2 regions of the Pseudoalteromonas maris genome follow, and region 1 is predicted to be linked to the other one. Evidence: predicted binding sites of a transcription regulator. Region 1 holds the regulator's gene; the other holds the start of a gene.

Region 1 (16,023 bases):
TGACAAAGGCACAGTGACCGTGCTTTCTAAGCGTTTTGTGGGCACTGAATATGTGTATCGTGTGCGCGTAGGTGAGCAGGAAATTGAAGTACCCGTAAGCCAACCTGAACAAGAGTTTTTGCCGACACAAAAGCTATCGATTACAATTACCTCACACTCGGTAAATTTCTTTACTGATTAATCGCTTATTCATCGCACCAAGAGGCGCTATGATAAAGCACGCATAACAATAAAAGTCGAAGGAATTTAGCATCCATGCCTAAAGCGCAGTCTGGCGTTTGTGCGCAGGCGAATTTACATGGCCTGCATCTGTTTTTTAATGTCTTAGATGGACATGATGAAACGGTTAAAAGCAAAATTGCACAACTAGTTGAATTGCAAGCGGAATATGACGACCGTTTTTCCGAGGCAATGGTATCTAGTTTTGTTGCTATTGGTGCGCAATATTGGCCTCATTTCTACTCACAGGGGATGCCCCGTGAGCTGGCTAGCTTTCCAAGCTTTGCTAATGCTGATCACAGTGTGGGTGTGAGACCGTTCGATTTATTCATCCAAATACGCTCTGATAGAGAAGACGTGAACCACCTGTTTGGCCAACGTGTTTTGCAAGTATTGAGCCCTGATGTTGAATTAGTGGAAGAGATCACCTGCTTTCGATTTTTGGATGGCCGTGATTTTAATGGCTTTGTTTATGCCCCTGATACACCTCGCGGTCGACAAAAAATGCTCACTGCATTGGTTGATGAGGGCGACGCAGAGTTTGTGCAAGGCAGTTATATTCATGTGCAACGTTTCACCCATAATCTTAATGCGTGGCAAGCATTATCCATTGAGGATCAAGAGCTGGTGATGGGGCGTACGCGCTTGGATAGTGAGCTACTTATGCCACTCAATGCCAACAGCCATGCCGTATGCACTGAGTTAAAAGACGAAAAGGGTGAACCGCTTATTCTGCATCAAGGCATGCCATTTGGTAGCATGAACAAGCAAGGAATGTTGTCAGTTACCTGCTCGGCCAGTGGCTCTGCATTTGCGCAGATGCTCAAAAGCCAACTAGGTGATCACCAGCATTATGATGCGTGGCTTGATTTTACGCAGGCGGATATGGGAGCTGCATTTTTTGCTCCCTCAATCGAGTTTCTTAAAAGTTTAAAAAGTTAGACGTTGTCGAATAACTTACGCACGCGCTCTAGCGTGGTATCGATTTCAGATACTTTGGCAGGGGCGATAAAAATAGTGTCGTCCCCAGCAATCGTGCCCAGTACACCATCGGCTTTGCCTAATGAGTCCAGTAAACGGGCAATAAGTTGAGCCGCACCCGGACTGGTGTTGATGATGATCATCATTTCGTTGTGTACGATGTCGATCACCAGTTGGCGTAATGGTGATTTAGCCGTTGGCACCGCGAGTTCTGCTGGTAAGCAGTACACCATTTCTTGTTTCGCGTTACGCGTTCTTACTGCACCGAATTTGCTCAACATGCGCGACACTTTACTCTGGCTGATGTTGTCAAAGCCTTGCTCTTTTAAGGCGTCAACTATCTCACCTTGAGAGCCAAAATTTTCTTCTTTGAGGATGGCTTTGAATGCCTTGACCAGTGCTTCTTGTTTTTCTTGCGCTTGCATAATGTCATTCTTCTTTGCAATAAATTGTAAACATTCTACCTAAGAAGTGAGTGTATTTCATCACGACTTGCTGTTTACACCTAAGTTTACGACCATAGTTGAGATTATCATCAAAATAACGACGATAAATTTGTTTTTAGCGCCCATTTTCATTATCTTTATGGCCATCAATTGGTCACACGACCCAATCTCTACAAACTAGTCTCGTTATTTTACGGAGAATTAAAATGAAAGTTGCCGTTTTAGGTGCTGCCGGTGGTATCGGTCAAGCGCTATCTTTACTACTAAAAAATAGCCTTCCAGCAGGTTCTGAACTGTCGCTATACGACGTAGCGCCTGTTGTTCCTGGTGTTGCTGTAGACCTATCACACATCCCAACTGCAGTAGCAGTAAAAGGTTTCGGTAAAGACGACCTTGATGCAGCACTAAGTGGTTGTGACATCGTTTTAATTCCAGCAGGTATGCCTCGTAAGCCTGGCATGGACCGCGCTGACCTATTCAACGTAAACGCAAGCATCGTGCAAACACTTGCTGAAGGTATCGTTAAAAACTGTCCTAAAGCGATGGTTGGTATCATCACTAACCCAGTAAACGGCACTGTGCCAATCGTTGCTGAAGTATTCAAAAAAGCAGGTACTTACGATCCAGCTCGCGTATTCGGTGTAACGACGCTAGACGTTATCCGTGCAGAGACTTTCGTTGCTGAACTTAAAGGTCTAGACGTAAGTGAAGTTAAAGTACCAGTGATCGGTGGTCACTCAGGTACAACTATCCTACCTCTACTTTCACAAGTTGAAGGCGCTTCTTTCTCAGATGAGGAAATTTCATCACTAACAACGCGTATTCAAAATGCTGGTACTGAAGTAGTTGAAGCAAAAGCGGGTGGCGGTAGCGCAACATTATCTATGGGGGCAGCAGCAGCGCGTTTCTGCCTTTCTCTAGTTAAAGGTATGCAAGGCGAAGAAGTAATTGAGTACGCTTACGTTGAAGGTAACGGTGAAGACGCACAATTCTTCGCTCAGCCTGTACGTTTAGGTAAGAACGGTGTTGAAGAGCTTCTTTCTTACGGTGAGCTAAGCGCGTTCGAGCAAAAAGCAAAAGACGACATGCTTGCAACTCTGAACAAAGATATCCAAGAAGGTATCGACTTCATGAATAAATAAGCTTGCTATTTTAAATAGTTAGCTGCCACTTAAGCGGTCGTTTTAGGTGGATAAAGCCTCTACATCAATGGTGTGGGGGCTTTTTTATGGTCAAAAATTGGTGCTTTAACTGGTATGACCATTTGTTGCAATGTGAAAAAGACTTTAATTTTTGTCCATATATTCCATACTGAGTGAACACTTTTTGAGTCGTTTACCGGCATTTTTGACAGCCTAGGGTGAATCTGGTAACGTATCTGCACTTTTTGGTATGACCAATTTACCCAAAGCTAAAAATAACAATGTCATTAAAAGTCAAAGCAGCGAAACTTTCAGATGTGATCCTAGCGCAACTTGAGAACATGATTCTGGAGGGGTCGCTGGCACCTGGTGAGAAATTGCCACCGGAGCGTGAGCTGGCAAAACAATTTGAAGTGTCTCGACCTTCACTGCGTGAGGCAATTCAGAAACTGGAAGCCAAAGGTTTAGTAACGCGCCGTCAAGGTGGTGGCACATTTGTTAAAAACCAGCTTGAAGAAGGGTTAAGTGATCCGCTGTTTGAGTTGATCAGTAAACACCCTGAGTCTCAGTTTGACTTACTTGAGTTTCGTCATGCCCTTGAAGGGATTGCGGCGTACTATGCGGCGCTGCGTGGAACGCAAAATGACTTTGTGAAAGTAAAAGAAAGTTTCGACAAGATTGCCCAAGCGAGTGATGATTTGTCAGCGAAGGCCAAAGCCATCAATGCATTTCATTTTAGTATCGCTGAAGCGTCGCACAATGTGGTGTTGTTGCACCTAGTGCGCGGCATGCAAGCCTTGTTGGAGCAAAATGTACTGCAAAACTTGCAAGTACTTTTGAAGAAAACCGCGGTTTCTCAGCAACTCGCTGAGCATCGTCAGGTGTTAATGGATGCCGTGATTGAAGGTCGTCCAGAAGAGGCACGTCTAGCCAGTAATGCACACTTAGCGTTTATTGAAGAAGCATTACTGGAAGCAACCAAAGAGCACTCTCGTATCGAGCGCTCATTACGACGTACTCGAGCACAATAAAATTCGCTGTAAGCCCCTGTGGAGCATGGCTCGCATAGGGGCTTTTTGGCATTTTAAATTCGTATTTTAAACATAAGGAAAACTCCATATGTCTGAAGTCAATAAAGTTGACGTAGACGCATTTGAAACCCAAGAGTGGTTACAAGCCCTTGAGTCTGTAGTGCGTGAAGAAGGCGTTGAGCGAGCGCAATTTATTCTTGAGCAAGTATTAGAGCAAGCTCGTTTAGACGGCGTTGATATGCCAACAGGCACAACAACAAACTACGTTAATACTATTCCAGCAGACCAAGAACCTGCATATCCGGGTGATGTAAATCTAGAGCGCCGTATTCGTTCTATCATCCGTTGGAATGCAATCATGATTGTTCTGCGTGCGTCTAAGAAGGATCTTGACTTAGGTGGACACATGGCGTCTTTCCAGTCGTCAGCTGCATTCTACGAAGTGTGTTTCAACCATTTCTTCCGTGCGCCTAACGAGCAAGACGGTGGTGACTTAGTGTATTACCAAGGTCACATTTCACCGGGTATTTATGCTCGCGCATTCGTTGAAGGTCGTTTAACGGCTGAGCAACTCGACAATTTCCGTCAAGAAGTTGATGGCAATGGCCTTCCTTCTTACCCACACCCTAAATTGATGCCTGAATTCTGGCAATTCCCAACTGTATCTATGGGTCTAGGTCCAATCGCATCAATCTATCAAGCTCGCTTCCTTAAGTACCTTGATGGTCGTGGTTTAAAAGATACCTCTAATCAGCGCGTCTACGCATTCCTTGGTGATGGCGAGATGGATGAGCCAGAATCACGCGGTGCAATTTCGTTCGCTGCGCGTGAAGGTCTTGATAACCTGTGCTACCTAGTTAACTGTAACCTACAGCGTCTAGATGGCCCAGTTATGGGTAACGGCAAGATCATTCAAGAACTTGAAGGTTTGTTCAAAGGTGCTGGCTGGAACGTAATCAAGGTTGTGTGGGGCAGTGGTTGGGACAAGCTACTTGCTAAAGACACAACAGGTAAACTACTACAGCTGATGAACGAGACAGTTGATGGTGATTACCAAACGTATAAAGCCAAAGATGGTGCCTACGTGCGTGAGCACTTCTTCGGCCGCTATCCAGAAACAGCAGCGCTTGTTGCTGATATGACAGACGAAGAAATCTTCGCGCTGAAGCGTGGTGGTCATGAGCCATCAAAACTATTCGCAGCATTCAAAGCGGCGCAAGAAACCAAAGGTCGTCCAACTGTGATCCTTGCTAAAACCGTGAAAGGTTACGGCATGGGTGATGCAGCTGAAGGTAAAAACATTGCGCACCAAGTTAAGAAAATGGACATGACGCACGTAGCACATCTACGTAACCGTCTAGGTCTTGAAGATTTGGTATCAGAAGACGATCTGGCTAACCTTCCTTACCTAACATTGGAAGAAGGTTCGAAAGAATACGAATACTTGCATGCACGTCGTAATGCGCTTCATGGCTACACGCCGCAGCGTCTTCCTAACTTTAGCGAAGAGCTGGCATTACCTCAGCTAGATGCATTTAAGCCTCTACTTGAAGAGCAAAAGCGTGAAGTATCAACGACTATGTCGTTTGTTCGTACGCTTAATGTGCTACTAAAAGACAAAGGTATTGGTAAAAATATCGTGCCAATCATTGCTGATGAAGCGCGTACGTTTGGTATGGAAGGCTTGTTCCGCCAAATCGGTATTTACAACCCACGTGGCCAGAACTACAACCCAGAAGACCGTGACATCGTTTCTTATTACAAAGAGGACCAAGGCGGTCAGGTACTGCAAGAAGGTATCAACGAGCTAGGTGCAATGTCATCATGGGTTGCTGCAGCAACATCTTACAGCACCAACGATCTACCAATGATCCCGTTCTACATCTATTACTCAATGTTTGGCTTCCAACGTGTAGGTGACATGGCGTGGATGGCAGGTGACCAGCAAGCACGTGGTTTCTTACTAGGTGCTACCGCAGGTCGTACAACGCTTAATGGTGAAGGTCTACAGCACGAAGATGGTCACAGCCACATTCTTGCAAACACAGTTCCTAACTGTATTTCTTACGACCCAACATTCGGTTATGAAGTTGCAGTAATCATCGAAGATGGTATCCGTCGTATGTACGGTGAGAACCAAGAGAACGTGTTCTACTACCTGACTCTGATGAACGAAAACTACCATCAACCGGCTATGCCAGAAGGTGCTGAAGAAGGTATTCGTAAGGGTATCTATAAGCTAGAAAGTTATGCTGGCAGCAAAGGTCAAGTGCAGCTTCTAAGCTCTGGCACAATCATGAATGAAGTTCGTAAAGCGGCGCAAATCCTTAGCGACGACTACGGCATTGCGTCAGATGTATTCTCTGTGACGTCATTCAATGAAATTACACGTGATGCGCAAGATGCAGATCGTTACAACATGCTGCACCCTGAAGCAGATGCAAAAGTTCCTTACCTTGCGACTGTACTAGGTGATGCACCAGCAATTGCTGCAACTGACTACATGAAGAATTATGCCGAGCAAATTCGTGCCTTCATCCCAGCTGAGTCTTACCGCGTACTAGGTACTGACGGTTACGGCCGCTCGGATAGCCGTGAAAACCTACGTCGTCACTTCGAAGTGAACGCAGGTTACGTGGTAGTTGCTGCACTGACTGAGCTAGCTAAACGTGGTGATGTTGAGAAATCTGTAATTGCAGATGCAATTAAGAAGTTCGACATCGACGCAGACAAGATTAACCCGCTGTACGCTTAAGAGGTTAGCAATGACTATTGAAATTAAAGTACCAGATATTGGTGGCGATGAAGTTGAAGTGACTGAGATTCTTGTTGCCGTTGGTGACAAGGTTGAAGTTGAGCAATCGCTTATCACTGTAGAGGGTGACAAAGCCTCTATGGAAGTACCTGCAAGCGAAGCGGGTGTGGTTAAAGAAATCAAAATTGCTGAAGGTGACACGGTATCAACGGGCACCTTGATTATGATTTTTGAAGGTGCAGCTGCAGAAGCTGCTCCTGAACCTGCAGCGGCGCCAGCGCCAGCTGCAAGTGCGACTGCCAGCGCAAGTGTTGACATTAATGTGCCAGATATTGGTGATGATGAAGTAGAAGTCACTGAAATCATGGTCAGTGTTGGTGACACCGTTGAGCAAGAGCAATCAATCCTAAGTGTTGAAGGCGATAAGGCTTCAATGGAAGTGCCAGCGCCACAAGCGGGTATTGTTAAAGAAATCAAAGTGAACGTTGGCGACAAAGTAAAAACTGGCTCGCTTGTGTTTGTCTTTGAAACAGCTGGCTCAGCTCCTGCACCAGCGGCTGCGAGCGCACCAGCACAAAGCGGTGGTGTGAAAATTAAAGAAGTTGTCGTGCCTGATATCGGTGGTGACGAAGTTGAAGTGACAGAAGTCATGGTTAATGTTGGCGACAGCGTGTCAGAAGAGCAATCTATTTTGAACGTTGAAGGCGACAAGGCTTCAATGGAAGTGCCAGCTCCGTTCGCAGGAACTGTGAAAGAAGTAAAAGTGAATGTGGGCGACAAAGTGAGCACAGGTTCGCTCATCTTTACCTTTGAAGTTGAAGGTTCAGCGCCTGCAGCGGCACCTGCTGCCCCAGCAAGTGCATCAGCCGCTGCGGCACCTGCACCGACTCAAAAAGCAGGCGGCCCAGCGCCAGCGAAGCGTGAAGACTTCGTTGAGAACAGTGACTACGCACACGCATCACCTGTTGTTCGCCGTTTAGCGCGTGAGTTTGGTATCAACCTTGCCAAAGTGAAAGGCACAGGTCGTAAGAACCGTGTTATCAAAGAAGACGTGCAGAACTACGTTAAAGAGCTAGTTAAGCAGGTTGAATCAGGTAATGCTGGTAAAGGCGGCAATGGTGCAGGTGTAGACCTTATTCCATGGCCGAAAGTGGACTTCAGTAAGTTTGGTGAGGTGGAAGAGAAGAAGCTTTCACGTATCCAGAAACTTTCTGGTGCAAACTTACACCGTAACTGGGTGCACATTCCGCATGTAACGCAATACGATGAAGCGGATATCACGAGCTTAGAAGCCTTCCGTAAAGAGCAAAATGCGCTTGCAGAGAAGAAAAAGCTAGGCGTGAAAATTACGCCACTTGTGTTTGTAATGAAAGCAGCAGCGAAAGCGTTGGAAGAGTTCCCAACCTTTAACTCATCGCTGTCGGAAGATGGTGAAAGCCTGATCCTGAAGAAGTACGTGCACATTGGTATCGCAGTTGATACACCAAATGGTTTGGTTGTGCCGGTAGTGCGTGATGTAAACAAAAAAGGCATCATCGAACTATCTCGTGAACTAATGGAAATCTCAGCGAAAGCACGTGATGGCAAACTGACATCTTCAGATATGCAAGGTGGCTGTTTCACTATCTCAAGCCTAGGTGGTATTGGTGGTACAGCATTTACGCCAATCGTGAATGCGCCTGAAGTGGCGATTCTGGGTGTATCTAAGTCTGACTTCAAACCGAAGTGGAATGGTAAAGAGTTCGAGCCGCGCTTGATGGTGCCGCTAAGCTGTTCATACGACCACCGTGTAATTGACGGTGCGTTAGCTGCACGCTTTACTGTGACGCTGGCAAATTACCTAAGCGATATTCGCAACTTGGTAATGTAAGACAACTTTAATCCCAGTAAACGGTTTTTACTGGGATTTTTATACATGGCAATGATACAATCTTTGCACAATTTTTGTGAGCAATGACCGTTTAATGAAATTATTCGTTATTGCTTCCCGTTCGGACAAAATAAGGTAATAGCATGAGCAACGAAATCAAAACACAAGTCGTTGTACTAGGCGGTGGTCCTGGTGGTTATTCTGCAGCTTTCCGTGCCGCAGACTTAGGTTTAGAAGTTACTCTAGTAGAGTCGCGCAACACGTTAGGTGGTGTGTGCTTGAACGTAGGTTGTATTCCTTCTAAAGCACTACTTCACGTTGCTAAAGTTATTGATGACGCAAGCGAAATGGCGTCACACGGTGTATCTTTCGGCAAGCCTGAAATCGACCTAGACAAAATCCGTGGTTGGAAAGAATCTGTAATCGGTCAATTGACTGGTGGCTTAGACGGCATGGCTAAAATGCGTAAAGTGAAAGTAGTTAACGGCTACGGTAAATTCACTGGCAGCAACACCATTGACGTTGATGGCACAACGATCACATTCGACAATGCTATTATCGCAGCAGGTTCTCAGCCTGTAAGTCTACCTTTCATCCCTGAAGATGAGCGTGTAATCGATTCAACAGGTGCTCTAGAGCTTAAAGATGTACCAGAGAAGCTACTTGTATTAGGTGGTGGTATCATCGGTCTTGAGATGGGTACTGTTTACCGCGCACTAGGTTCACAAATCGACGTTGTTGAGTTTGCGGACCAGCTAGTTCCTGCGGCTGACAAAGACGTAATCAAGATTTACCAAAAGTACGTTAAAGACAAGTTCAACGTAATGCTTTCTACTAAAGTAGTTGCTGTTGATGCTAAAGATGACGGTCTATACGTAACATTCGAAGGTAAGAACGCGCCAGCTGAGCCAGTACGTTATGACAAAGTACTTGTTGCTGTAGGCCGTACTCCTAACGGTAAGCTTCTTGACGCTGACAAAGCGGGCGTTAATGTTGACGAGCGTGGCTTCATCAACACTGACAAGCAAATGAAGACAAATATAGACCACATCTTTGCAATCGGTGACATCGTAGGTCAGCCTATGCTAGCGCACAAAGCGGTTCACGAAGGTCACGTTGCTGCAGAGGTTATCTCTGGTCAGAAACACTTCTTCGATCCTAAGTGTATTCCTTCAATCGCGTACACAGACCCAGAAATTGCATGGGTTGGTGTTACTGAGAAAGAAGCGAAAGAGCAAGGCTTGAAGATTGAAACTGCGGTATTCCCATGGGCGGCATCAGGTCGTGCAATCGCATCAGCGCGTACTGAAGGTCAAACTAAGCTTATCTTTGATAAAGACACAGGTCGTATCATTGGTGGTGCTATGGTTGGTATTAACGCAGGTGAAATGCTTGGCGAAATCGGCCTAGCAGTTGAGATGGGTGCAGACGGTGAAGACATCGCGCTAACTATCCACGCTCACCCAACGCTGAACGAGTCTATCGGTCTAGCTGCGGAAATCTTTGAAGGTTCAATCACTGACCTGCCAAACAAAAAAGCAGTTAAGAAGAAGTAATCACTTTTTCTTGATGTATAAAAAAACCCGGCCTTGGCCGGGTTTTTTGTATGTGCTGGTGAAGCAATTAATGAGACTCGGTACTAACTGGCTCGCCTTTCAGAAGGCCAGTAGCCTTGCTGGCATAGATACACCAAGCGTTGACAGGCTTTTACAAAATCTGCGCCATTGCGCTCAGCAAACATGGCATTACCTAACTGCTGTACAGACAAACTTGGCTGCACTTGCTGTAGCGCCTCGTAGGTATCTAATACACGTTGGCACAGGCCGTGATTCTCGTGCTCAATGTTCTCCAACCATACGGGCATGTATTCACAACACATCATCTCATCATCCAATGGGATCATTGGTCTTATAGATTGATATTCCATTAGTGTATTGCACAGCGATATAAAACAGTCGGTTCTATTCATGGCTCTTCATTCCCGCGTTAAGCCTAGGTTAATAAAAAAGGGTTAGTACAAAATATAGTCTATTTTTTAACTTAGGTTATTACAGGGCATTACAATAAATGCGATGCATAGGTACAAAGTACAGCCTTAAATTGAAATAAAGTATTTAAAAATCAGTATTTTGTGCAGTTGAGCACACCATGGCTTGGCATAATTAGTTACATTTATTTTTGCTTAGAACAAAGGCGAGCATAACTCGGCTGCAACAGGTTGTTATGCATGCCAGTTATGAGATTGCACCATCGTTGGGTTGCTTTTGCCTGAAATGTGTCAGCGAGTTCTCCCTTTGTCAGTGCTTGTTTATGGCTGGCAAGTGCGGTGTAGTGAAAGGCTGCGAATGTATATTCAGGGTGCTGAGAAAGAGCATCATGCACACTTTTAACGTTCTCTAAGGTGTCATCGATAAAGACTATATGGGTAATATCTTGCTCACTTGTTTTATCTTGGTTGTAGTGCTGTAGCAAACACAACAAATTGCGGCCCTTGTCTTGTCCTGCTAAATACATCACTCCGCTGCGATAAGATATGCTGCGCGATGAGCCACTATCGCACGACATATACGGGCTTGCTAGGCTACTTAGGCCGTTAAAGTGTAAGCTCCGCGTGCTGATGTAGTCATGTAAGTTGATGTCCTCGGTGACCATTAAGTCAGTAAACTGGTCCTCGGTCGCTGAGATGGTTTGATTGCCGCGAGCTGTTTCCACCATTAATCTCACGCCTTTATCACCCAGCGCTTTTAGTACAGAGGGAACATTTTCACGGGTAAATACCATGGTATTGAGCGCAAAAAGTAAGTCAGATGCCTCAATAAGTTCGTGTGTGTTATCCGCTACGCGCATCTTGGCACCGCTTTTTAGTAATCCACTTTGCCACGAATACCACGCTGCGCCGCCTAGATATTGGCAGTTATCTGGATTGCCGTTGTCAGGGCAGGAGATCATGGTGAGCGTGTCATCATTATCCATGACTACCAGAGTGTTTTTGGCTTCATTCCAACTATTCACCTGTTGGACAAGTGAAGTAAATGAATCGGTGCTGTGAATAGGGTTTAAGTTAAGGGTCGTGGCACACAGGCCACTCCCACTAAAACTTAAGCCAATTATGAGTATGAGTTTGGCTGTCATGCTGTGCTTCCTTGTAGGTCCTCTAACATGTATTGGGCCGCTTGGAAGGCCAATGCCGCAATGGTTAAAGTTGGGTTGCCAGTCCCTATCGTTGGAAACACGCCACTGCCTACCATATATAGATTATGGTGATCCCAAGATTGCTGTCTGTGATTCAGTACAGAGGTGTGCTTACACGTGCCCATCCGATAGGTGCCAACAATGTGTCCGGCGCCATAAAACTTAAAGTTATGTAGCGTGCCCGTGCTATCACGATATTGAAAGTTATTTGATGTGGCGTTTGCAGTGTTACTCAAGTCAGGTTCACCTGGGTCTTGGGTATATTCTCTCGCCCCCATCTTATTGAATATCTCGGTAGTGATTTGCTTGGCTGAGACAAATGCTTTGCGTTCATAGTCTGAAGCTAAACGGTATGTCACTTTCGGTCTTGGCAAACCCAAGTTGTCCGTTAAGGTGTCTGATAGCTCAACGCGATTATTGGGATCTGGAAGTTGCTCAATTAAGTAGCCCAAGCGTAGTTGTCGGGTGTAGATTTGATTGAGTGTTTTCACTAGTTGTGCGCCAAAGAGCTTAGCATTGGCGGGTAAGCTTTTATCCCAGCGCAGGGCTTGGCCTTGTTGGTTAACTGAATCACCATTGAGTTGCGAGTTATTTTGACCAAATACAAAATCAGCAAGTGTCGTGCCCGGATCATTGGCCGCCCATTGCCAGCCTTCATTACCAATTTCAATGCGATATGCTGAGCGCTCATGGCGAAATTCACCATCGCGCAGTGACTCAACCCCGCCTGTCGACAAGGGCCCACGGTATGGGTAAATCGGATCTTTTGCCAACCCCCAACCCAAATACATTACATGGTCCATCAAGTTACGGCCAACCTGATCGCTGCTATTGGCAACACCGTTTTCAAATCCTGGATTTTTATTCGACATTAACAGCAGTTTCGGCGTTTCAATCGCGTGCGCAGCCAATACAAACAGCTTGGCCGTGACCGTTCCTTTGCCAGTCGCTATGCCATTGGGAACGGTGTAACTGAGGTAGTCAATGGCGCTGACCTGTTTGCCGTCTGGACTAAGTTGAATATTAGCAGCGACATGTTGATACCAAATATCCACGTTTCCTGTTTGCTGTGCTCTAGCTAGCGTTACGGTGGCATCGTACTTGGCTTGGATTGGACAAAGTGGAATGCAATTGGTGTTACCTGCGCATTGTCTGCGCTCTCCGGGGCGCGAGTTACGCCCTTGAGGGGTAGGGGTAACATAGACAGGGTTCCCTTCATAACTCCATCCCGCCACAGCGTTTTGGTATGTGTCATCCTGAATAGCAGGGGTGATCCCCGGCATAGGATAGTTATAATCAGCACCATATTGTCCGCTGGGATCAACGTTAAACTGGCTGTAGAGTTTATCTATTTGCACTTTATCGCCAGCGACATTTATCTCATTGACGGCTTGTTCATAATACGGCACCAAGTCTTGATAAAATTGTTCACCGCCTGGCCAGTCAACACCTTGTTTGTAAAGGGTTTGCATGGCAAAGTCTTGAGGAAATAGCCGTAAGCATGTACCAAGCCAGTGCCAAGTTGTGCCGCCACCAATGCGCTCATAGGAGCTGGCAAAAGCAAACTTAGCATTAAGGCTCGTGCCCGTAACGCCCGGGTCTTGATTAGGGTAATCAAAATAACACTGCTTTGGTTTACGCCATGAACCAATTTGCAATACCGTATAGCGAGGTGTGTTTTCTAGCGCCGGGTCTGGTAAGCCTAAGGGATTGTCTGAGCTCGATGGCACAGCACCTTGTGTCGCCGGTGGATACGGGCTTTCTGGCGTTTTCGCCGCAGCATTATAAAACGTATTCATATACCCTGAGCGATCTGCGGGAATAGCAGGGCCAGCCTCTAAAATTAACACTTTTTTGCCAGCCTTTCCAAGTTCGTAAGCGACAATGCCGCCAGCAATGCCTGCGCCTACAATGACTACGTCATAATCTGTGTTACTCATGATTGTGCTCCTTCATCATCCTTGCTATTTCCTGTGTAATTGCACAGCGCAGCTGGGGCCTCAGCCCAGTAACCGTAATGCAGATCGGAATCGCCCATGGGATGTGCTTGCATCACCTGCCAAACCAAGGCTTTGCTGTACGCCTTGCCGGAAACAATTGTAAAGCTGGTGCTGCTGTTATCTGCTGCGACTGTCGGCCATGCGCCCATGTACCATAAGTAAATCAGCGCGCGACAAGCAAAAATGAAGGGCTCACCTCGGGAGTCATCCAATAACGACATGCCTATTTGAGATGCACTCTTACCTTGGCTTTTTAACTGGGCAAAAGCACTGAGTATCGTCTCGCTTAACTGCGGATGCTGGGCGTCGATTTTCGCTTGCCACAAAGAGAAATAAACAGACTTCATATCATCCACGTCCAAGGTTGGCGCGATGATGTCTTCATTGAATCCTGTGAGCAGTGCACTTAGGGCGACAAAGTTATCTAGATTACTCATTGCTCTCTCCTTTTGCTTGGGCGCGTTGGAGTAAATAGGTGAAATCAGAAAACTCACCTGTGGTCATGGTGGCGTTGTTATGGCAATTGATACAGCTTGAGGATGTTTGTTTAACTTCGCCTTGGATATAGGTTTCCAGCGTTGTGTTAGCGAGAAACTTGGGGGCAGGTGCGCCAGTGGGATCGGTTGTGCTTTGGGCATTGGTCGGCCACTGCGTACTGACTAATTCATAATTCAACCACACGCTATTGGGAACTGCTGCTTGTAAGCTGTCATGAAACTGAGCGTTGAGTGCCTTGGTTGCATCGTCAATGGGTATCACTCGCATGACTTGAGAAGGTGGAGTATCGGTGTTACTCGGGTTCCATGGTCGCGGTGGGGGGGTATTAACAGTGCAATCTGTGCATTTTGGATTGTAGTAATTGTAATGGGTTTTAGTCAGCGGCTGTCCTTGTGTGGGGACGTTGTTTATGTGCTCAAAGGTCGACCATACCCACTGAGGAGTATTTTCCACTTTAGTGCCAATATGAAAGCCCACTAAACCTACTTTTTGCAATGCACAATGCGCTTTTACACCTGCGTTTTCATGTGGGTTATCATATACGTAGGCATCTGTAGTGTAGAAGTTGCTGCTATCGTCGCCTTCTCCCATCACTTTCCATGCCGCTTTGATCATGATGGCACCATCTTTATTAAGGCTTTGGTTTGTCATCGGGAAATTAGCGTCAGTAGCGAATTTTGCTTGCCCTTCTTGACTGTAAAGTTGGTTGCTGACGATGTAGTCAAACATGGTTTTATTGGTGAGAATTTCAAATCGTGTGTACAGGCCATTTTGATCGATCAGCGGGCCTGTTTGAAAAGGCTCGCCACTCTCATCTAAAACATTCGGTGTTTTGCCCACTTGGTTTAGGACAATCGCGCCATCGGGAGCCTGACATTCCCTAGGTGGCGGATTAGCTTGCCCCCAAGCTGGTGGCGTTTTACCTTGTGGTAAGAAAATGTCGCGGCTTTCCTTATAATGTTGCCATACCACCATGTCACCCACTTGGCCGATCTGTTTACTGGTATCGGGATTGCCATCAGCGGTGGCAGGCCAATTTAAAGCGATAAAAGATTGCCATGAAAATACATCAAACGAATGCTGTAGAGCGTCTAGTGACACCTTTTTTGGGTTGGGTATGTCTTTTGGCAGAACAGGGCTCAGAGCAGCAGAGGTGTCAGCTATGGCTTTATTGGCATGAGTAAAATATGTCGCAGCGGCGAGGGTGCACAGGACGGTTGCAGCGATTACAGAACGTTTCATCAGAGGCTCCTTGAAACTTTAATGTTAAAACTTTGAGAACATAAAATTAACAAAGTTTTAACAGTTTAGTTCAAGAATCCTGAAAATGTGCATTACAACAGGTTACAGGTACAGATTTGTTTTTTATTGTTGCGATGTTTGGTAATAAACCACATCCCAATCGCCCATGGGATCAGCATGAGTGTAGCTTTTTACGTATTGCATACCGAGTTTTTTCATAACAGCAATAGAACCTACATTGCCATGTACAGCGATGGCGCAAAATGCGCTTATATCAGGTTGCTTGGCCAGAGTATTCATGATGTGTTTTGCCGCTTCCGTTGCAAATCCTTTGCCCCAACTGATTTGTTTAAAGCGCCAGCCTAACTCTAAGTTATGCCACTGCGGTTCATCAGAAAAAAACATGTAGGGACGAACCAATACCCAGCCCAAAAACTGTTGGGTTGATTTTTCAGTGACCTGCCAAAGACCCCAGCCTTTTTGAGGATTAAGGTAGCTGGCTAGGCGCGGTAACATGACCGTATTTATTTCTTCTTTTGAGGTGACCTTGCCACCGTTGATATATTCCATAACGGCAGGATCTTGGTCGAGTTCGAATAGCAAGTCGCCGTCCTCTAGTGTCATTAGGCGGTAACTTAAACGGTCAC
Region 2 (16,023 bases), on a different contig from region 1:
AGCCAAGCAATTCAAGCAAAACGATCACACACGCAATATTCCGATCATCATGCTCACGGCCCGCGGCGAAGAAGAAGACAAAGTGCGCGGTTTAGAAGTGGGGGCTGATGACTATGTCACTAAACCGTTCTCACCCAAAGAATTGATGGCGCGTATGAAAGCCGTGATCCGCAGAGTGTCACCGACATCCCTAGAAGAAGCAATTGAAGTGCATGGTTTGCGGCTCGATCCTGTTTCTCACCGCGTAACATCTCAAGGTAGTGAGCTCGATATGGGCCCTACTGAATTCAAATTATTACATTTTTTCATGACTCACCCAGAGAGGGTTTACAGCAGAGAGCAATTGCTGGATCATGTTTGGGGTACGAATGTGTATGTGGAAGACAGAACGGTTGATGTACACATTCGTCGTTTACGAAAAGCTATCGCGCCGATGGGGCATGATCGCTTAGTACAAACTGTGCGTGGAGCGGGTTACCGCTTTTCAAGCAAAGTGTAGGGACATGTGGGGGCGTGATTATGGCATGCCCTAGCTGTTAATCAGCACAGCATCGTCATGCACGAAATAGAGATAATCTATGTATCGAGTAATTAATAAACGCACGCTAACAAAGCGTTTGTTTATGTACTTCTTACCATTAGTAATGATAGGTGTGCTTGTAGGCGCACCTTTTTTGCTTCTCTTTTTGGGCGCTTTAACGCTACTACTTTGGCATTATCGTCAGCTCTATCGTCTCAGTGATTGGCTTATTAATCAGCGCTCTTTTAATCCACCTGAAGGAGAAGGCGCGTGGGAGCAAGTCTTTGAAGGCATTTATCATTTACAACAACGTAACCGCAAAAAGCGCAATGAACTAGCTGATCTCATTCGTCGTTTCCGAGAAGGCGCTGAAGCCGTGCCTGATGCAGTTATTGTATTGCAGTTCGACTTCAGTATTGTGTGGTGTAACCAACTTGCTTTGCGTTTGCTTGGATTGCAATGGCCTGCTGATCATGGTCAGCGTATTGATAATCTTATTCGCCACCCTAAATTTAGTCGCTACATGCTTAAAGCTAAATATGATGAACCATTAGAGCTTGATGTGACCCACAGCGGCGAGCAAATTTTAGAATTCAGGGTCATGCCATATGCGCAGTCGCAAATAATGATGGTAGTGCGTGATATCACGCGGCTCAAGCAACTCGAGCAAATGCGCAAAGATTTTGTCGCCAACGTATCCCATGAGTTGCGCACACCATTGACAGTGGTTACAGGATATTTGGAAATGATGGATGCGGATAACATGCCGCCTCCAGCGATGTGGCAAAAGGCCCACACCACCATGTTAGAGCAGTGCCAACGTATGGATGCTCTGGTCAATCAACTTCTGTCATTGTCGCGTATCGAAGGTGCGCGTAAACATGACAATGACAAACCAGTAAATGTGCCCGCAATGTTAGAGTTGATCCAAACAGAAGCGCAATCACTGAATCAAGATAAAGGCCACACCCTCATCTTCGAAGTAGATCACGATCTCGATGTTATAGGCGCTGGCGAAGAGTTACGCAGTGCGTTTTCGAATTTGGTTTTTAACGCTGTGCATTACACGCCAGAGAGTGGAGAGATCATTGTGCGTTGGCAAACAAAAGGTGGTTACGCGCAATTTAGTGTCACCGACAATGGTGAGGGGATTGCGCCGGAGCATTTAAATCGACTCACTGAGCGTTTTTATCGTGTTGATAAGGCTAGAAGCCGAAAGACTGGTGGCTCAGGTCTAGGTCTTGCAATCACTAAACATGTGCTTACTCGCCATGATTCAACCTTACATATTGACAGTAAAGTAGGTCAGGGAAGCTGTTTTTGGTTTGCATTCGCACCGAGTTGGGTGGTGTCAAAGCCCAGCGATACCTTGCATTTAGTACAGTCATAAAAGTGTCATTTTTAAGTAATTTAACTGTCATTTTTCCCCTGCACAATGACCGCAGTTAAAACATGGGAAGAACAAATCGGAGAACCCAATGAAATTTAAAAACTTAGTTGCTGCAATGGGCGTTGCTATTAGTGCTCTGACTGCAGGTCAAGCAATGGCTACAGACAAAGCGATTCCTGAGTACGAAAAGACAAGTGGCATCTCAGGCAACTTTTCATCTGTTGGTTCAGATACACTCGCTAACATGATGACGTTCTGGGCAGAAGAATATAAGCGTATCTATCCTAACGTAAACATCCAAATTCAAGCTGCTGGTTCATCTACTGCTCCTCCAGCATTAACAGAAGGGACTGCTAACTTCGGCCCAATGAGCCGTAAAATGAAGTCTAAAGAAATTGAAGCGTTTGAAAAACGCCACGGTTACAAACCAACTGAGATTCGCGTTGCGATCGATGCGCTAGCGGTATTTGTACATAAAGATAACCCGATTGAAGGTCTGCGTATTGACCAAGTTGATGCGATTTTCTCATCAACACGTAAATGTGGTGCAGATTCTGAAGTGAATCGCTGGGGTGAGATTGGTCTTGAGGGTGATTGGGCTTCTAAAGACATTCAGCTTTATGGTCGTAACTCTGTATCTGGTACATATGGCTACTTCAAGAAGAAAGCATTATGTAAAGGTGACTTCCGTAACAACGTAAACGAGCAGCCAGGTTCGGCGTCAGTAGTACAGTCTATCTCGTCTTCAGTGAACGCGATTGGTTACTCTGGTATCGGTTACAAGACATCGGGTGTGCGCACTGTGCCTCTAGCTAAAAAAGGCGACAAGTTTGTTGACGCAACACTTGATAATGTAGCTACAGGTAAGTACCCACTATCACGTTTCCTATATGTTTACGTGAACAAGCACCCAAACAAGCCACTGTCACCAATCGATGCTGAATTCATCAAAATGGTGCTGTCGCAAACAGGTCAGAAAATTGTTGAAAAAGACGGCTATGTGCCACTTTCAGCACAAATGGTTGAAAGCGAATTGGCTAAGCTAGGCTTAAAATAATCTTTGAATCTTGTTGATTAACAAGCAAAGCCCCTCATCTGAGGGGCTTTTTTATACCTTGATTTACCAACAACTTCTGTGAATTAACTCTTTTATCATCTGTTGCGAGGGGACGATTCGCTCCATCGCCAAAAATTCATTAGGCTGATGTGCTTGGGTAATGGAACCTGGGCCCATAACAATCGTTTCACACCCCAATTGCGCGATAAATGGTGCCTCAGTGCAATAATTCACGGCCACGGCTTGTTGCTGCGATACGGACTCTGCGAGTTTCACAAGGGCACTGTCAGTGGTACCCGCAAAGGCAGGTATAGGCTCGTGCATGTCACGCACTTCAACACAGCCCGGATATTGCGTATTAATGTCTTTGGTGGCATCAAGTAACATTGCTTGTAATTCTGGGATGCTCAGCCCCGGTAGAGGACGCATGTCTAACTGTAATTCACAGCACCCGCAAATACGGTTTGCGCTGTCTCCACCATGAATATGCCCTAAGTTTAAAGTTGGATAGGGAATAGCAAAGTGCTCAATTGAATATTTATTCTTAAGTTCCTCTTTTAGCTTCAGCAAGTTTTGAATGACCAGATTCATCACTTCAATGGCATTGATGCCGCGCTCTGGATCTGAACTGTGACCACTCTTTCCAATGATACGAATTGCCGATGTCATATGACCTTTGTGAGTGAATACTGGCACCATGTCGGTGGGTTCACCAATGATACAGCGTGCGGGCTTTAAGTCTGGATATCTTGCAACTTCTTGCGCACCGGCCATGGTCGTTTCTTCATCGGCGGTCGCTAAAATTAACAGAGGTTGCTGTTGAGTGCTGCTATCAAGCTCTGCAATCGCATTGAGTACAAAAGCAAAAAATCCCTTCATATCAATACTGCCCAGACCAAACAGCTTGTTATCTTGCTCTGTTAGAGTAAATGGATCCCTATGCCAACGGCCTTCATCAAAAGGCACCGTATCTGTGTGCCCTGCGAGCATCAAACCACCGGCTCCTTCGCCGCGCTTTGCGAGCAGATTAAACTTGCCCGGAGCGCTTTCTAATTCAATGACTTGACACTCAAAACCGAGTGATTCACACCATGTAGCGAGGAGTTCGATAACGCCGCGATTGCTTTGACTTTGTTGAGGGTCAAGCGAACTAATCGAGGGAGAAGCAATAAGTTGCTTATATAGCTCAATAAAATCAGGGGTTAGCATAAATTTTCCAAATAATTATTCACAACTGTTGCATAACAATATAAATGCCTTTATAGTGAATATCAATTCACTTTTTTAGCATAAATATTGTTTGATGATTGGTTTTCTTCCTAGCATATCGCAACGACGATAGTTCGAGTACACATCCCTCACAGGGTGTGTACTCACTTTTTTTTCGTCGGGCTTCCCGCCTGTTATTTAGTTCTTTTTTGAGTGTGTTGTAAATGAATATTGTAATAGTTGGAGCAAGCGGTTACAGCGGGGCTGAGTTAGCCAAGCTAATCGCCAATCACCCTTATTTTGATTTAGTAGGATGCTATGTATCTGAAGCAAGTGCAGATTTAAACAAGCCATTAAGTCAATTGTATCCTGAACACAAAGGAGTAGTTGATCTTTGCCTTGAAGGATTAAGCCCTCATGCTATCAAAGATATTTCGCAAAAAGCAGATGCAGTATGTTTGTGCACCGATCATAAAGTGAGCATTGACTTAGCTCCTGTATTTTTGGAAATGGGCTTAAAAGTATTTGATTTATCTGGAGGTTTTCGCCTATCTGATGCGAGCCAGTATGACCAATATTATGGTTTTACACACCAACACCCAGCACTACTTGATCACGCTGTTTATGGCTTAGCAGAGTGGTATGGTGACAAAGTAAAAGATGCCAATCTTGTGGCGGTTGCTGGTTGTTATCCCACTGCGAGCCTAAATGCGCTCAAACCCTTAAAAGACGCCCAGCTGTTAGCAGATAATGCTCACATCATTATCAATGCCGTCTCAGGTGTTACCGGAGCCGGTAGAAAGGCCAATATCGGTACGCATTTTTGTGAGGTATCCCTCACGCCCTATGGGTTATTCAATCATCGCCACACTCCGGAGATTGAACAATATCTTGATCATCCTGTTCTATTTACACCGCATTTGGGTAATTTCAAGCGAGGCATTTTGGCGACCATCTATGCCCAAGTTAATCATGGTGTGAGCATTGAGGATGTGAGCTCTGCGTATCAAGTACTTGCTGATGAGCCGCTTATTCGCTTGCTAGGTGCAGGGCAAGTCGCGTCTATTAAAGGAATCGAAAATCAACCTTATGTCGACATAGGCTGGAACCTAAAGGATCAGCAACTGATCATCAGTGTTGCTATCGATAATCTACTCAAAGGCGCATCAGGTCAGGCATTGCAGTGTTTAAACCTAAATGCAGGCTTAGCAATTAATACGGGACTAATGTGATATGGCAACTGCAAAGAAAACATGGGTAATTAAGCTCGGCGGAGCCGTATTGAATAACCTTGAGGCGTTGGATGCCTTATTTGCAGCTTTAGCATCAAAGCCCGATGCCCACTATGTTGTTGTTCATGGTGGTGGTGCGTTGGTGGATAGATGGTTACACGATGCAGGGTTTGCAACCGCAAAGCATCAGGGGTTACGCATTAGTCCTGCTGAACAAATGCCCTATATCGTGGGGGCATTAGCTGGGTGTGCGAATAAACAACTCGTTGGCGCGGCGCTGAAAAACGCATTACAACCCGTGGGCATTAGCCTATATGAAGCTGGAGTACAAGCGCAGCAAAAACTCAAGGCTTTAGGGTGTGTTGGCGAGTGTGAAGAAGTACCGGGCTCAATTGTTCCTTCGTTATTAGAAAACCACCGTTTGCCTGTTGTTAGCAGTATCAGTTTCGATAGCGAAGGTAATTGGTACAACGTGAATGCCGATGAAGCTGCTGCGGCCATTGCTAAGCAGTTACAAGCGGAACTTATTTTCATGACCGATGTAGAGGCAGTGCTTGACCAACAAGGGCAGCCTTTGCATGTATTAAGTGCACAGCACATTTCACAGCTTATTGAACAAGGAGTTATATCGGGCGGGATGGAGGTCAAAGTTAAGACCAGTCTTCTTGCAGCCCAGCACTTACGAAGAGGTGTGTATATCTCAAGCTGGTTAAAACCACAAAACCTCATCGCGTTGCTCAATGGCGAGCACGTGGGCACTCAAATTACGATATAGATATGACTATGAAACAAGATTTTATTACTGGCTTAGAGCTAGATGACAAAAAAGTACTGTCGCTATTAAACCTAGCGCAAGAGATCAAAGCACAACCAAAAGACTATGCGCAGGCATTGGCTGGCAAATCCATTGTAACCCTGTTTGAGAAGCAAAGTTTACGTACTCGTCTGACATTTGATCTTGGTATCCACAAGTTAGGTGGTCATGCGGTGTATTTGGATCAGCAAAATGGTGCAATGGGTTCGCGTGAGTCAGTTAAAGACTTTGCGCTCAATATTAGCGCATGGGCTGATGCCATTGTTGCTCGTGTAAATCAGCATAAGACACTTCAAGAACTCAGTGAGTTTTCAGCAAAACCTGTGGTTAACTCATTGTGTGATCTGTATCACCCGTGTCAGGCGCTTGCCGATTTTTTGACACTTAAAGAGGTACATGGTGATGTGAGTCAATTAAAACTGGCTTACTTAGGTGAGGGAAATAACGTAACTCACTCATTAATGCTACTTGCTGCTACATTAGGTACAGATTTTGTGGCAGTATGCCCCAAAGGCAGCGGTCCTGATGCGCAAATTGTTAAACAAGCAGAGCAAATTGCAGCAGCCAAAGGAGCGTCTATCCTTGTCAGTGACCGTGTCGAAGCGGCTGTTGGTGCTAACGCTTTATATGCAGATACATGGGTGTCAATGGGCGACAACACACCGCTTGAGCAAGTAAAAGAAAAGTACATGCCATATCAGCTAAACAAAGAGCTGGTAGAGATGACAGGCGCACAAACGATATTGCATTGCCAACCAGCACACCGTGAATTTGAAATTACCTCTGAGGTGATGGATGGCGAACAATCAAAAATTATTCAGCAAGCAGAAAACCGCATGCATGCGCAAAATGCCTTGCTAGTGACATTATTAAACCCAAATTTTTAAGGACTTGAGATGAGCACTATTAAAAAAGTTGTATTGGCCTACTCGGGTGGTTTAGATACATCAGCAATCGTTCCATGGTTAAAAGAGAACTATGGATGTGAAGTTATCGCATTCGTTGCCGATGTTGGCCAAGGAGAGGAAGAGTTGCAAGGCGTAGAGGAAAAAGCGATTGCATCGGGTGCGTCTGAGTGCCATATCGTTGACCTTAAAGAAGAAATGGTTGCTAACTACATCTATCCAACGTTGAAAACCGGTTCGGTATATGAGGGCACCTATTTGCTAGGTACTTCGATGGCACGTCCAATCATTGCTAAAGCACAAGTAGAAATTGCGCGCAAAGTGGGCGCTGATGCGTTGTCCCATGGTTGCACAGGTAAAGGGAATGATCAGGTCCGTTTTGAATCTTGTTTCGCTGCCCTTGCGCCTGATCTAAAAGTGATTGCGCCTTGGCGTGAGTGGGATCTATCAAGCCGTGAGTCTTTGCTTGATTACCTAGCACAGCGCGATATTCCGTGTTCAGCGTCAGCCACCAAAATTTACAGTCGAGATGCCAATGCGTGGCATATTTCTCACGAAGGTGGTGAACTTGAAGATCCATGGTGTCAGCCAAGTGACCAAGTGTGGACCTGGACGACTGCTCCAGAGCAAGCACCCAATGAGCCAGAGCTAGTTACTTTAAGCATCGAAAAAGGTGAAGTTGTAGCTGTTAATGGCGAACAACTAAGCCCATATCAGTGCTTGGTTAAATTAAACCAACTCGCTGCGCCTCACGGTGTTGGTCGTGTTGATATTGTTGAAAACCGTTTAGTTGGCATGAAGTCTCGTGGTTGTTATGAAACACCGGGCGGCACAGTGATGATGGCGGCATTACAGGCGATTGACGAGTTAGTTCTGGATAAATCAAGCCGCAAGTGGAAAGAAACCTTGGCTGGTGAGTTTGCACATCTAGTGTATGACGGTCGTTGGTTTACACCACTTAAAGACAGTATTTTGGCAGCGGCTGAGGCATTCTCACAATACGCCAGTGGTGAAGTTGTGCTGAAAATGTACAAGGGTCAAGTAGTCGCAGTACAAAAGCAATCAGTTAACAGCCTGTATAGTGAAGACTTCGCTACCTTCGGCGAAGACGATGTGTATGACCAATCACACGCTGAAGGATTTATTCGTTTGTTCTCGTTATCTAGCAGAATTGCAGCGCTTAAGAAGTAAGGCAGGAGATAGGGTATGGCACTTTGGGGTGGACGGTTTTCATCGGGTCCTGATGAAGCTTTTAAACAGTTTAATGATTCTTTGCCATTCGATTATGTTATGGCTGAGCAAGACATTATCGGCTCTATCGCGTGGGCGGGGGCGCTCAATCGTGTTGCTGTATTAACTGATGCTGAGCACTCAGAGCTAGTGGGTGCCTTGTATGAGTTACTTGAGGAAGTTAAAGCGGACCCGGATAGTGTAGCGCTCAGTGGTGATGAAGATATTCATTCCTACGTAGAAGCCGCGCTAATTGGTAAAGTGGGCGATCTTGGCAAGAAATTGCATACAGGACGTAGTCGAAATGATCAGGTGGCAACAGATTTCCGGTTGTGGTGTAAAAAGACTGCGTTAACAGTTGCTGATGCCATCTGCGCGACTAAAACAGCCTTGATTGCGTTAGCTGAGCGTGAATTTGGTACTGTTTTACCCGGCTATACCCACCTTCAACGTGCTCAACCTGTGCTATTTAGTCACTGGTGTATGGCTTATGTGGAAATGCTAGAGCGTGATGAGAGTCGTTTGTATGATGCGCTCAAGCGCCTTGACCAATGCCCGTTAGGGAGTGGCGCATTAGCTGGCACTGCTTATGCCATGGACAGAGAGCTTCTTGCTCAGGACCTTGGTTTTGCCAGTGCGACACGCAATAGCTTAGATGCAGTATCAGACAGAGACTTTGTTGTGGAGCTACTAAGCACCGCATCAATTTCGATGCTGCATTTGTCTCGTTTTGCTGAAGACCTCATCTTCTATAACTCTGGCGAAGCCGGTTTTATCGACTTGGCGGATAATGTGACATCAGGTTCGTCGTTGATGCCACAAAAGAAAAACCCAGATGCGTTGGAGCTTATCCGCGGTAAGACTGGGCGTGTATTTGGTGCCATGAGTGCCATGATGATGACTCTTAAATCATTGCCTCTGGCTTACAACAAAGACATGCAAGAAGACAAAGAAGGGCTTTTTGATGCGCTGCCAACCTGGTTAGCTTGTTTACACATGGCGCAATCATGCATCAATGGTATTAAAGTGAATGCTGATAAAACCAAGGCGGCTGCGCAAGGTGGCCATGCTAATGCCACTGAGCTTGCTGATTACCTAGTTGCGAAAGGGATCCCGTTCCGTGAAGGGCATCATATTGTTGGTCAGCTTGTGCAAGTTGCGATTAGTGAAGGGAAAAACTTGGAACAACTGGAACTTGCGCAATTTAAAGCTGTATGCGATGTCATAGATGATGATGTGTACGCAGTGTTAGAGCTCGATGCATGTCTGAATGCCCGTAAAGCCCTTGGGGGAACGTCTCCTCAACAAGTGAGCTTTGCTATCAAACAGGCTAAAGCGAAGCATCACATTGTGGTGCGCGACGCGAACCTAAATGATGTCGACGCTATTAGCGAACTTATACAATACTGGGCTCGTGAAGGTGAGAACTTGCCTCGCGCAAAAAGTGACATGGTGCACTCTATTAACGAGTTTGCCGTGACCGAGGTCGATGGCAAAGTAACGGGGTGCGCCTCTTTGTACGTGTATGATACCGGTTTAGCTGAAATCCGCTCGTTAGGTGTCAATCCACAGTGCAGTGTTAAAGGTCAAGGGCGCTTTTTGGTAGAACACTTGCTTGAAAAAGCCAAAAAATTGGCACTTAAGCGTGTGATTGTACTGACGCGTGTACCTGATTTTTTTGCCAAACTTGGATTTGCTGACAGCAGCAAGGCAAGTTTACCTGAAAAGGTTATGAAAGACTGTGAGTTGTGCCTACGCAAGGAGAATTGCGACGAAGTGGCAATGGATTACTACCTACAAAAAGTGGAAATCGGTGAGATCCCATGCCAACAAATCGCCTAATTTTGATCATGTTGTGATTTTTGGCACGCCTTCTGCATTGTTATATGGGTCGTCAAAGAATTGATTTTGACGGCTCCATTACAAAGCATGTTAAACATTTGACATGGCTGTTAATAATAATTTAACTTAGGTTTTAAAGGAGATTAACGATGCAAGTTAATGCCAATTCACAAATTCAAGCACAAGCATACACAACACTACAACAGCAAGCTCAGCCTGTAGCGCAAAACACTGGCACTCAGACGCTACAATCTGATACAGTGACTTTATCAAGCGACGCAGTAGCTGCGAGCCAAGCTGAGTTACAGCGTGGCGGTGGGGATGTGATTCTTGATCCACCTAAAAAAGAGAATTAGGAAATAAAACGAGATGACGGATGTATTTTGAGAGAGGCCTAGCTGTTTTTATGGGATCCTTCGTTGTGTGGGGATTCCTAATGGCAATGTTGTTTAACTTGCTACTTTTGGGCTGCAAAGCTAAACAAGACTTAAGGCTTGTTTGGGTTAGCGTGGTCATGTTCATCTCGTATTTCATTAGTGATCACTTTCATGATTATTTTAGAACATATGATTATTACCTTAAGTGGCTCACTTATGATCTGCTTACTCTTATCTTAATAGTTCCAGTCTTATTTTTCAGGAAATCGCCTATATCAGCGGGTGTTATATACGTAATTATAGGGTTGACATTCAATAGTGTCCTTTTGCTACTCATGCATACTGACATTGTAGTAGCAGGGAACAGAGAAGAGTGGTGGTTTTGGAGCTTTTACTCTATGGGGATAAATTTATCGGACCTCACAATGATAGTCGCTCTAATAGTAGACAGAGATGTTTTAGGTTTTATCATCTTCAAAAAGCTTCTTGTGGAAAAGCTCTCAAAGAAAAGCAACTCTCTTTATCGAAGAAATATAGACGCTATTAATGCTTGATTAACTGACACCGTTGCTTCGCAAGGGTATTTCAATGAGCTTTGAAGCTACGCAAATATTTGATTTCTTCTCTACAGTTCAATTCGTAGACCTTATCGTTTTGTTTGTGAACTGGGGCCTTATGATGGCTGTATTATTCAATCTTGTAAGTTACTCAGAACCTTGCAACCGGAAATATTCAGCGCTGTGGATCAGCATAATAGTTAGCATCTCCTATTTAACTTCATCACAATTTGAATTTGGCATTGAGAGATATTTGGCTTGGGCTGCAGCTGATCTGCTCACTATTGCGATAATAGTGCTCATTCAGTCTAATAAACATAAGCCTCCAGCATTCTATTACTCTATTGGATGCCTAATCGTTAATTGTATATTGCAATTACTGATGCACATTGATTATCACTTTAGCAAAGAGTTTGGGTTTTGGTGGTTTTGGGCTATTTATTCTATCGGCGTAAACCTAATCGATGTGATACTTATACTTAGTCTTATATTAAATCGTGACTTTTTAAACATAGAGAGAGTTTATAGTCGAATTATATTTCGGTTTACTGACAGCTCAAGTTTGAGAGATACAATAGATAAGAATTGATTATCGAACCATTTCGTTCGAGTAATAATTTGACTGGATTGTACACACTCAATAAAAGTTTAAGCATAATCCCATTTTTGCAATTTTTACTCAGCCGTGAATTCAGCGATTCACACTTGGCTAGAAATAAAAGACAGAGGCTATTTTAGTGTTTTTTGTGGGTGTAGAGTTAGGACAACTTATAGCGACTTTCATAAATTGGGGATTTATGATGGCGCTGCTGTACAACTTGGTATGCTTTACCGACTCCTCCACTAGAGCGCATAACCCCATCCTTATTACTTTAGCCATTAGTCTTTCCTACCTCAGTACTTCCTTTATCGAATTCGATTACTATGTGTATGGTATTTGGGCCATCGCAGACCTTATGACAGTTTTGCTTTTGTTCTTTCTACCCCTAAGAGGAACAAGGCTCCCTGCGCTGCATTATTGCTACTTTGGTTTAACCGTTAACGCCCTTTTGCATTTAGCAATGTATTTAGACTCATTTTTAATCGGCAACTTTTCAGTCTGGTGGCTATGGAGTATCTATTCGATAGCTATAAACATTAATGATGTCATCATGATTTTAGCGCTAATAATAAACAAAGATTTCTTGGGACTTATTAGGCTGTCTAATCTTTTTTGGGGAAGGCTGAATAAAGGTAGACGAGCAAACATGGGAGCCAATTAGTTGTACATCGATAGAGAGTTAGCCCTTTTGTTCACCGCGTTTGTGAACTGGGGATTCATGATGGCGCTGTTATACAACATGGTCAGCTATTCTGAGCCTCGCAAAAGAGCTGCTTCTCCTTTGTGGTTGTGCTTAGTTATAAACCTGTCTTATCTGAGCACCTCGTTTTTGGATATTGGAGCGACTATTTATATTGTCTACCCAATTGCGGACTTACTCACTGTCGCTGTGCTTATTTTTGTTCAAAATGGCAGGGTTAAAATCCCTGCGCTCTATTATTGTGTCTTTGGGCTATCGGCAAATGCCTCACTAAATGTCAGTCTGTATGTAGATCTCGTGCTTGTGCAAAATGGCGAGCCTTGGTGGCTTTGGTCGCTCTATTCCATTGGCATCAACGTGAATGATGCCATGATGATAATCGCGTTGATTGTGAATAAAGATTACTTGGGGCTGTGCCGCGCTGGCCGCTATTTAAAAGCGGTGTTCCAGCGCTAAACTAAGAGCAGTATGTGTGTCTGATGATGAAGTTGTTTCTTCCTGCCAAATATGTCCTGTAAGTTGCACTAGCATACCGAACACACCTTGCTGGTATCCTAGCTCTAGCCGAGTGATATCCAAGTCTGTGTCGTTATTTTTGATGTGCCCCAGCTTTATATGGCCTGCGTAACCACCCACACGATGATAATACGTCCCCCAAGTCACGGCTTCGCTGTTGCTGCCAATTGTCGGGCCTAGATTCTGCTCTCTATGTTGGTAGCCTTGAGCAACCTCGATATTACCATAGTTGCAATTGTAATCAGGTGCTTGGTTGATACATTGGCTTTGAGTGTCAGTATATTCTAGGTAGCTTGTTAACAGTGACTCAGAGGTGCCATAGTGAGATTGAACTCCTAAAGTAAACGCGCCATCTTCAGCGACTAAGGCAGACTCAACATGCCCTGCATACTCTGCATAAATAGCCACAGGCCAAGAGCCGAGGGTGCTTGAGTATTTGAAATCTATCGCACTGAGCTTTTGTTCATCCGCAACAGCCACGGTGATAGTATCGACGGGGAAGTGCAGCCAGTCAGAGTGGGTTTGGCTCAAGCCAACCTCTAAACCTTGTATGGGCGTACTGCTAAAGCGCCACCCCCAAAAGTCACCGTCTTCCACTTTAACATCAGCTATCTTATTGATTTGATTTTGTTGTTTGGCACCAAGGGCCGTAAAGCTCCACGGCCCAATAAATGAAAGCCAACTCGGGCCCTCATAACCACTGTCGTGGCGCGTCAAACGTACAGCTTTCATAGCTTGTGCATTATTTGATAGCACCAATGGGTTTTCTTGGCTTGGCCCCCACCAGTGAGTTATTTTCTCCGCGCTGAGTGACCAGTTCCCCAATAGAGCCGCAAGATAACTGCCATCGTAGTCAACATACTTTCCATCTAGCGCATCATCACGATAATTCACGCTGACCTTGGCGCTTACAGTTTTACCTGTGATTTGTCCGCTTGTTTCAATGCCGCTTTTTGCTCGGTTACGTGGTCCAAACCCTTGCCATGTTTCTGGCTTGGAGTTGGCAAAAGCTCGCACCTTTGAGCTGGAGTCTTGTTTGGCAAACTTCAGCGCATGCTGCAAATGATAATAGGCAAATTGTGCTTGTGGTTCGAGAGTATGCACTGGCACTGCATGCAAATCAGAGATAATACCTTTCCACATTAAAGGGTAAGTATTAACAGGGCGTTTGATTACATTATAATTTACGAGCACTTCTACAGAGTGGCGAAGTTGTGCTGATTCAGTTCCAATCCATGGGGAGGCGATAGCCTGCATTGGTAACAATAGCGCGCCAATTACCAATGTACGTCGTGTAGTTAATGCCATTATGATAGTTTGTCCTGTAATGCTTTGGCGACAACGGGAGCAACGAACTCTGACACATTGCCTCCGTGCAACGCAACCTCTTTGACGAGGGTGGAAGAGATAAAGGTATTTTCTTCTGCGGGAGTTAAAAATACACTTTCTAAATCTGGATTGAGCCTACGATTCATGTTGGCAAGCTGAAACTCATATTCAAAATCTGATACGGCGCGAATGCCTCGTACAAGCACATTAGCGCGCTGGGTTTTGGCTAATTCAGCGAGCAAACCGGTAAATCCAATGACACTTACATTGTCTAAATGAGCCACGATTTGTTCTGCTAAATCAACGCGTTCGTCCAAAGAGAAGCAAGGCTTTTTATTCGGATTATGGGCGATGGCAACAATCACCTTGTCGAACATTTTGGCTGCTCGCTCGATGAGGTCAAGATGGCCATTTGTCATTGGGTCAAATGTGCCTGGATACAGTGCGGTAACCTTCATGGTCAATCTCATTTTTTTAATAATTGCTAAGTGTATTTTATCAATGTTTACATCTGTTGACAGCCCCTAAAATACCTACACATCCTATGATTGTTATGGGCTGCAAACATTGTTTATACTGGCTGCTAAACCCATGTAGTAAAAGTGTCATATGAGTACCAAGGAACGCATAATTCAAGCAAGCATTGAGCTGTTTAACATTCACGGTGAGCGAGCAATTACAACTAACCATATCGCAGCGCACCTTGGCATTAGTCCAGGTAATTTGTATTACCATTTTAAGAATAAAGAAGATATTTTACGACACATTTTTTCTTTGTATCGTAATCACTTAGATACTCAGTTTAAACCATTGCAAGATGAAGTTGATGTGTTGTCACAGTTGACTCATTACTTCGATGCATTGTTTGAGCTGATGTGGAAGTTTCACTTCTTTTACGACAACATGACCGACATATTAGCGCGCGATGCTGGGCTAAAGTCTGACTATATCGCTTTCCAAGAGCGTCTATTCGATCAAGTAAAAGACATTGTGCTTGAATTGGATAACAAAGGGATTGTGGTCATTTCAGAACATGAGGCATCAGAATTAACACACATGTTGAAGTTAACCGTGAGCTTCTGGACTCCTTACATCAAGGCACGTCGCCAAAGCGGCGAGCTTAATCGCGAAGATATCTTGCAAGGTTTGATGAAGGTTGTGACCTTGTTTTCTGCGTTTGCAACACCTGAGGGTAAAGAGCAGCTAGCAGAACTCAAAACTAATTATCTGCAAAGTAAGCAGCAAAGCTCTGAGGCATAAATCGCCGTCATTCGCTATTATTTCCGTAAGCGTGTGGTTTTGATATAATCGCGCGCTTCGAATCTATGGGCTCACATTTACTGTTATTAATGCCCAACTGAGCTGCTGCGAGTATGTCATGATCAAGTTTATTGTTAAGTTGCACCCGGAAATTGCGATCAAGAGTAAGTCTGTTCGTAAACGTTTCACCAAAGTGTTGGAAAACAACATCAAGATCATGATGCGTCGTATCGACGAGCAGGTCAAAGTGCGTAATAACTGGGATAACCTCACTGTTGAATCGCACGCGCAAGAACCTCATATTCGCAGTGATATGGCCGACGCGCTAGGGCGTATTCCGGGTATCGTGCAGTTTAATGAAGTGACTGAGGTTGAATTTACAACCTTAGATGACATCTACCAACAGGCACAAAAACTGCTCGCACACCAAATTGTGGGTAAATCATTCTGTGTGCGTTGTAAGCGCCAAGGTAATCATGATTTC

Evidence for each region. The regulator ArgR, encoded in region 1, controls arginine synthesis, uptake and breakdown. The targets are predictions, from matches to a motif close to ANTGAATANNTATTCANT.
Region 2: a site for ArgR is predicted at 4,231-4,248, ahead of argC (N-acetyl-gamma-glutamyl-phosphate reductase). Genes of this name have one in related genera too.

The regions. Positions count from the first base shown of each region.
Region 1 covers NZ_JBMMUF010000003.1:111,938-127,960, reverse strand. Annotated here, with positions in the region: gene AAEU32_RS05490 (ABC transporter ATP-binding protein) at 1-181, shown strand, start outside; gene AAEU32_RS05485 (Dyp-type peroxidase) at 256-1,161, shown strand; gene argR (transcriptional regulator ArgR) at 1,158-1,625, opposite strand; gene mdh (malate dehydrogenase) at 1,853-2,788, shown strand; gene pdhR (pyruvate dehydrogenase complex transcriptional repressor PdhR) at 3,070-3,819, shown strand; gene aceE (pyruvate dehydrogenase (acetyl-transferring), homodimeric type) at 3,908-6,574, shown strand; gene aceF (pyruvate dehydrogenase complex dihydrolipoyllysine-residue acetyltransferase) at 6,585-8,444, shown strand; gene lpdA (dihydrolipoyl dehydrogenase) at 8,588-10,000, shown strand; gene AAEU32_RS05450 (hypothetical protein) at 10,084-10,371, opposite strand; gene AAEU32_RS05445 (DUF2608 domain-containing protein) at 10,617-11,576, opposite strand; gene AAEU32_RS05440 (GMC family oxidoreductase) at 11,573-13,576, opposite strand; gene AAEU32_RS05435 (hypothetical protein) at 13,573-14,073, opposite strand; gene AAEU32_RS05430 (hypothetical protein) at 14,066-15,376, opposite strand; gene AAEU32_RS05425 (GNAT family N-acetyltransferase) at 15,500-16,023, opposite strand, start outside.
Region 2 covers NZ_JBMMUF010000004.1:291,004-307,026, forward strand. Annotated here, with positions in the region: gene phoB (phosphate regulon transcriptional regulator PhoB) at 1-499, shown strand, start outside; gene phoR (phosphate regulon sensor histidine kinase PhoR) at 579-1,910, shown strand; gene AAEU32_RS08185 (PstS family phosphate ABC transporter substrate-binding protein) at 1,999-2,967, shown strand; gene argE (acetylornithine deacetylase) at 3,031-4,176, opposite strand; gene argC (N-acetyl-gamma-glutamyl-phosphate reductase) at 4,401-5,408, shown strand; gene argB (acetylglutamate kinase) at 5,410-6,183, shown strand; gene AAEU32_RS08205 (ornithine carbamoyltransferase) at 6,192-7,109, shown strand; gene AAEU32_RS08210 (argininosuccinate synthase) at 7,119-8,318, shown strand; gene argH (argininosuccinate lyase) at 8,334-10,199, shown strand; gene AAEU32_RS08220 (hypothetical protein) at 10,349-10,555, shown strand; gene AAEU32_RS08225 (hypothetical protein) at 12,396-12,890, shown strand; gene AAEU32_RS08230 (capsule assembly Wzi family protein) at 12,867-14,258, opposite strand; gene coaD (pantetheine-phosphate adenylyltransferase) at 14,258-14,737, opposite strand; gene AAEU32_RS08240 (TetR/AcrR family transcriptional regulator) at 14,889-15,539, shown strand; gene thiI (tRNA uracil 4-sulfurtransferase ThiI) at 15,658-16,023, shown strand, end outside.